Regions from separate parts of the Aminobacter aminovorans genome, predicted to be linked through region 1. Evidence: riboswitches for the same ligand, from Rfam matches in the RefSeq annotation. Region 1 holds a riboswitch; the other holds the start of a gene.
The links. A riboswitch is a leader RNA that binds a small molecule or an ion and turns the genes downstream of it on or off. The one in region 1 is predicted to bind glycine.
Positions count from the first base shown of each region.

Region 2: another riboswitch for glycine. It lies ahead of DY201_RS27790 (D-amino acid dehydrogenase); the one in region 1 lies ahead of gcvT (glycine cleavage system aminomethyltransferase GcvT).

Region 1 covers NZ_UFSM01000001.1:3,411,747-3,415,150, forward strand. Annotated here, with positions in the region: gene DY201_RS16795 (cytochrome b/b6 domain-containing protein) at 1-116, shown strand, start outside; gene DY201_RS16800 (molybdopterin-binding protein) at 118-909, shown strand; gene DY201_RS16805 (helix-turn-helix domain-containing protein) at 1,068-1,448, shown strand; glycine riboswitch at 1,568-1,654, shown strand; gene gcvT (glycine cleavage system aminomethyltransferase GcvT) at 1,802-2,902, shown strand; gene gcvH (glycine cleavage system protein GcvH) at 2,908-3,276, shown strand; gene gcvP (aminomethyl-transferring glycine dehydrogenase) at 3,291-3,404, shown strand, end outside.
Region 2 covers NZ_UFSM01000004.1:35,816-39,219, reverse strand. Annotated here, with positions in the region: gene DY201_RS27795 (malate synthase G) at 1-653, opposite strand, end outside; gene DY201_RS27790 (D-amino acid dehydrogenase) at 663-1,916, opposite strand; glycine riboswitch at 2,062-2,164, opposite strand; gene DY201_RS27785 (amidohydrolase family protein) at 2,231-3,404, opposite strand, start outside.

The DNA.
Region 1 (3,404 bases):
TCATCCACATGCTGATGATCCTCGCGGCTGGCCCGATAAACGAACTGCGCTCGATCGTCACCGGCTGGTATCGCACCGATCCGCCGCAAGGCGACCCTCGCGAAGGGAGCGCCTGAGATGCCCAAGTTCCAGCTCAACCGCCGGCGCTTCCTCACCACAGCTACGCTCGGTGCATCGACGCTCGCGCTCTCAGGTTGCGACGCCTTCGACTTTCTCGCCGATCGCGACAATGGCGTGCGCAATGTCCTCGAGGGCGCCAACGACCTGACCTACCGCGTCCAGCGGCTGCTCGCCGGCCGCGACTCGCTGGCCCAGGAATTCACCGAATCGGACATTCGCCAGCCGCAACGTCCCAACGGCATCACCGCGCCCGATGACGGTGTCTACAAGGCCCTTCAGGCGGGCGATTTCGCCGACTGGCGGCTGGAAGTGACAGGGCTGGTCGAAAAGCCGTTGTCGATATCGCGCCAGCAACTGATGAACATGCCGTCCCGCACCCAGATCACGCGCCATGATTGCGTCGAGGGCTGGAGCTGCATCGCCAAATGGACAGGCGTGCCGATGGCGCTGGTGCTCGACGCCGCCGTGGTCAAGGCCAATGCACGCTATGTGGTGTTCCACTGCCTCGACACGATCGAGCGCAGCTTGTCGGGCGAAGTCAAATATTACGGCTCGATCGACCTGGTCGACGCGCGACACCCGCAGACGATCCTCGCCTATGGCATGAACGGCATGCCGCTGCCGGTCGAAAACGGCGCACCGCTTAGGGTGCGTGTCGAACGACAGCTCGGCTACAAGATGCCGAAATACATCCACAAGATCGAACTGGTCGACGGCTTCGATGCGATGGGCCTCGGCAAGGGCGGCTATTGGGAAGACCGCGGCTACGACTGGTATGGCGGCATCTGACCGAAAGCCGTCAGCGCCATTTATGATCACATCTTTTCAGTAGCTTGGCCGAATTTCCGGATCTTGCGATTGCACATCTGGGCTCGCTGGCCGATGCTCGCCCCCCTGCCGCCAGACAGCTTGCGGCCCAATCCAACACACGACAGGAGGCCCTTCTGGTGTCCGACACCACGAATATCTATGAACAGTCGCCCGATCTCGACACCATTGGCGGACGCCTGTCACGGGCCCGCGAAGCGAGCGGCTTGAGCGCTTCCGAACTTGCCTGGCGCCTTGGGGTCAAGACCGCCACAATCAGCGCCTGGGAGCGCGACCGCTCCGAGCCCGGCGCACATCGCATAGCCAAGCTGGCAGGCCTACTCGCCACCAGCATTTCCTGGATCCTGCACGGCGTCGGTCCCGCTCCGCACGAAGACGACCTGTCCGCTGCGTCGGTCTCGCTGCAGATGGAACGACTGCGACGGTTGCACCGCCAGACCGGCAATCTGATTGGCCAGCTCGAGCGCGACCTCCGCAAGCTGCAAAGTGCCGGGACCTGAGGCGGACCACCCGGAAGTATTGGTTGGGACTATCCATCCGGTGAATAAGCACTGCGCGGACAGGTGACAAAGTGTCGTCGGTGGGATATTGACGACTCGTCTGGGGCCTTTGCGGGCTCCACCTGTTTGCGGGAGAGAGCAGCGAAAGCTGACGCCGAAGGGGAAATCGCCCGAAATCTCTCAGGCAAAAGAACCGTAAACAGGAAGGACACTCTGGAAAGTCGGGACCTGGTCCCGCGCCGAAGGTGTAAGCGCTGCCGACAGAGTTCCGGAGCGCGAGTCTCTCAGGCTTCAGACAGAGGGGCACGGAATGGCCGCCACAGCGGCTGGACACGTGCGACTCTGGAGAAGACATGACGGGCGACCATACAAATCGACTACCCCTTGCAGATCTGCATACCGCTGCTGGCGCGCGCTTTGGCGCATTCGCCGGGTGGAACATGCCGCTGACCTATCCCGCCGGCGTGATGAAGGAGCACCTTCACACCCGCGAGCATGTCGGCCTGTTCGACATCTCCCATATGAAGCTGTTCCTGGTCACGGGATCGGGGGCCGCCGACCTCATCAACCGTGCCTGCCCGCTCGATGCGCGCGCGCTCGATATCAGGCAGTCGAAGTACACCTTCTTCCTGACCGAGACCGCCGGCATCATCGACGACCTGATCATCACCCGCCTCGGCGATGAGCGCTTCATGGTGGTGGCCAACGCCGGCAACGCCGTAACCGACGAGGCGCATCTGCGCGCGCTCGCCACGGATTTCGACGCGACCATCGAGCCGCTCGACCGCGTTTTCATCGCGATCCAGGGTCCGGAAGCAGCCGCAGTGCTTGGCAAGGCCGGTATCGCCACCGATGAACTGCTCTTCATGCAGGGCTTCGAACCTCGCGCAAACTGGTTCATGAGCCGCTCGGGCTACACCGGAGAGGACGGTTTCGAGATCGGCCTGCCGGAGGCCGACGCACGCGAACTGCTGGGCAAGATTCTGGCAGACGAGCGCGCCATGTGGATCGGCCTTGCCGCCCGCGACAGCCTGCGCCTCGAAGCCGGGCTCTGCCTGCATGGCAACGACATCACCCCCGACAACGACCCTGCAAGTGCCGGCCTGATGTGGGCGATCCCCAAGGACCTGCGCGCAGACGGCGGCTTTATCGGCCGCGCGGCACTTGCCGCGATCCTCGCCGACGGTGCTGTTGAAAAGCGCGTCGGCCTGAAGCCTGAAGGCCGCCAGCCGGTGCGCGCCGGCGCTGAGTTGTTCGATGCCGACGGCAAGCTGATCGGCCGCGTCACCTCGGGCGGCTTTGGCCCGTCGGCCGGCTTCCCGGTCGCCATGGGCTATGTCTCCGCGTCGCTGGCCAAGGCCGGCACCCGTGTCTTCGCCGACGTCCGCGGTACCAAGGTCCCCGTCGACGTCCATTCTCTTCCCTTCACGCAGCATCGCTACCGCAAAGGATAATTTCCATGACCAAGACCTATTTCACCGAAGACCACGAGTGGATCCGCGTTGAAGGCGACATCGCTACCGTCGGCATTACCGACTACGCCCAGGAACAGCTTGGCGACCTGGTCTTCGTCGACCTGCCGGAAGCCGGCCGCAAGCTCGCCAAGGGCGACGTCGCCGTGGTCGTCGAGTCGGTCAAGGCCGCCTCGGACGTCTATGCGCCGATCGACGGCGACATCACCGAAGCCAATGCAACGCTCTCATCCGACCCGGCGCTCGTCAATTCGGCTGCCACCGGCGACGGCTGGCTTTGGAAGATGAAGATCGCCAATGCGGGCCAGCTCGACGGCCTTATGGATGAAGCGGGCTACAAAGCCCATATCGGTTGACAGGATCGCCTGAGATGACCACCGCACCCTATCCCTTTTCGGCCCGCCACATCGGGCCTGGCCCAAAACAAACCCGCGCCATGCTCACGGCCATCGGCGTACCCTCCGTGGAAACGCTGATTTCGCAG
Region 2 (3,404 bases), on a different contig from region 1:
AGTGCAACCGAACCGGACGCAGTCGCAAGCTTGAGCGCGCCGCCCTCGACCGCAAGCCCGGTCACCTCGCTCCAGCTGCCTTGAGCCAGCGGTGCCGACTGATCGAGGAACGCCTTGGCCCAGGCAATGACCTTTTGGCCACGCTTGGGATTGTAGCCCTTGGTCTTCTCGGCGCCGTCGGCATCCGGGATCGCATCGGTGCCGTAGAGCGCGTCATAGAGCGAACCCCAGCGCGCATTGGCGGCGTTCAGCGCATAACGCGCATTCATCACCGGCACGACAAGCTGCGGCCCGGCGACGGTGGCGATCTCCGGATCGACATTCTCGGTTGTCACCGCAAAGGCTGGCCCCTCGGGGACCAGATAACCGATCTCGCTCAGGAACGCCTTGTAGGCGGCCATGTCGTGCGGGGCGCCGTGCTTGCGGTACCAGGCATCGAGCTTGAGCTGGAAGTCGTCGCGCTTTTCCAACAGCGCCCGGTTCTTCGGCGCCAGATCATGCACGATTGCGGCAAAACCCTCCCAGAACGCATCCGCATCCACACCCGTCCCCGGCAGAGCCTCCGAGACCACGAAGTCGTGGAGCACGCGCGCAACAGAAAGGCCATGGACGAAGACACTGTCGTCAATCCGGTTCATCATGTTCATCGTCATAACTCCCGGTCAGGCTGCAAGTGCAGCGTCGGTGCGGAACTCGCCCGAAATGGTCTCCACGACCATCTGGGCCGTTGCCGCCGACAGCGTCCAGCCGAGATGACCATGGCCGGTATTGTAGAACACGCCGGGCTGACGGCCCTTGCCGACCCTCGGCATCATGTTCGGCATCATCGGCCTGAGACCTGCCCAGGGCACGACCCTGTTGGTGTCGACATCCGGGAACAGCATGCGTGTCCAGTCGACCAGCGGCCTGACGCGGTCATCGCGGATGTCGCGATTCATGCCGTTGAACTCGGCGGTGCCGGCAACCCGGAAGCGCCCGGCGCCAAGGCGGCTGGTGACGATCTTGGCGCGATCGTCGAGCAGGCTGACCCATGGTGCAGCAGCCTGGCTGCGCTCGTCGTCGAGATGCACGGTGATGGAATAGCCCTTGACCGGGTAGACATTGACCCGGTCGCCGAGCATCGCTGCGAAATGGCGGCTGGCGGAACCGGCGCAGATGACGATGCCGTCGGCCTCGACGACCCTATAGTCGGGCTGGCCGTCAGCACCGTCGGTCGTGTAGCCGATGCAGAACATGCCATCCCGGGCGATACGGTCGACATTGGCGTCGAAGACGAAGCGCGCACCGCGCCGCTCGCAGGCGTTGGCGAGGCCGAAGGTGAACTTGTGGATGTCGCCGGTCGAGTCCGACGGCGTATAGAAGCCGCCATGAAAATCGCCATTCAACGTCGGCTCGATCGACTTCACCTCCTCAGCCGTCACCGGCCGGCGGTCGAGACCGCCCTCGACCAGCATCGCATTGACCTTCAGCGCGTGCTGGAAACTCGGTCTGTCCCAGTAGAAATGGAGGATGCCGCGACGGACATGGTCGAAGTCGATGTTCTCGCGCTCAGCAATCGCAAACAGGTGCTTGCGCGCGGCAATCGCCAGCCGCGTCGTCTCCACCGTGTTGTCGCGGTAATGTGCGATGTTTGAGACGAACTCAGCCAGCCAGGCATATTTGTGCCAGGTTGGCCGGGGGTTCATCAGCAGCGGCGCATCACTGCGCAGCATCCACTTGATGCCCTTGAGCAAGGTCGACCAGTGGTTCCAGACCTCGGCGTTGCTGGCCGACAGCTGGCCGCCATTGGCAAACGACGTTTCCATCGCGGCATAACGCTGGCGATCGACGACAGTGACGGTGTAGCCGCGCTCCAGAAGGGCATAGGCAGTGGTGACGCCGGTGATACCGGCGCCGATAACGGCAATATGGGGCATTTCACTCTCCGCGAACAAAGTTGGGTGCGGGCCGGAACCCGCTGTTTTCCCCAATCTGTCGCTGTACCTGAGAGCTTAACCGCGCCGGCCTTGCCGGTGCGGCTTTCCCCTTCGGTGGACGCTCGAGGCGCCTCTCTCCAGATCGTTCAACTGCATGGTCACTTTTGCCTGAGAGTTTCCTGGGGGGTTGCTCCGTCGGCGTCGGCCGGTGTCATCTCGCAGCGGCCGATCTCTCCCATGCAGCCTCTTGAACGCATGTCTTCATAGCTGGTGGCGCACCCTTCCGCAACGCGAGACGCGGCAGGGTCCAGCCCTCAGTTGCCTTCGTCGTACAGCGTCGTGGTCGTCTCGACGTCTTCCTCGTGCAGGCCAGCGCGCACCACGGCGGCGGCTGCCAGTTCGCGCGCCTTGCGGCGTATGCCCGCCTCGTCGACACCCTGCACCTTGCCGTCGACATAGACCGCCTTGCCGTCGACCCAGGTCTGGGTGATCGAGGCCGTCGAGGCCGAGAACACCAGCGCCTGCAGCGGATCGTAGAACGGCGTCCACTCGACATGGTCGAGATCGAACAGGATGAAGTCGGCCTTCTTGCCGATCTCCAGCGAGCCGATCTCGTCGTCCCACATCAGGGCGCGCGCGCCCTCGATGGTGGCGGCACGCAGCGCATCGCGGGCAGTGAAGATGTCGGGCTTCAGCCGCGCGTCCTTGAACATGCCGGCAACGACAAGCATCTGCCGCATCAGGTTCATGTTGCCGGCGGCCGAGACACCGTCGGTGCCGAGGCCGACCTTGACGCCGGCCCTGACCATCTCGGGGTATTTGCCGATCGACGTCGCGCCCTTGCCGAGCTTGAATGACGAGCACGGGCAGAAGGCGACGCTGGCGCCGCGTTCGGCCAGAAGCTTGACCTCCTCGTCCGACACGGCCGCGCCGTGGGCGATGACCAGGTTCTTGCGGATGCCGCCGGCATTGTCGACGCGGGTGATCGGCCAGCAGCCATATTTGCTTTCGCAGACCTTGGCCTCCTCGATGGAGGTCGCCAGGTGGTAGGTCGTGCCGACGCCCAGCTTCTCGGCCAGCGCCACGGCACCGACATGCAGTTCGAGACTGCAGGGCTCCTTGCCCTCGATGTTGACCCAGCAACGGGCACGACCGTCGAGCGTGTTGTTGTAGCGCAGCACGTTTTCCTCGAGCACCTTCAGCGCCGTTTGCGCATCGGGGAAGAAATGATGCTCGGCCATCTCCTCGGTCCAGCCGCGCGGCAACTCCGACGGGCGATTGTCGGCGGCGTGGCGGCCGGTGATGCCGCGGATGCCGGTCTTGTCCATGGCGCGGATGACGATGCCGGGATCGTATTGCGAGCCCATGTCGAGGAAGCAGGTGGTGCCGCAGCGCAGCATCTCGGTGATGCCGAGCAGCGCGCCCCAGTATTCGTCTTCCTCCGTTATGTGGGCGTAGAAGGGCTTGGCCCAGTGGAACACCCAGGCG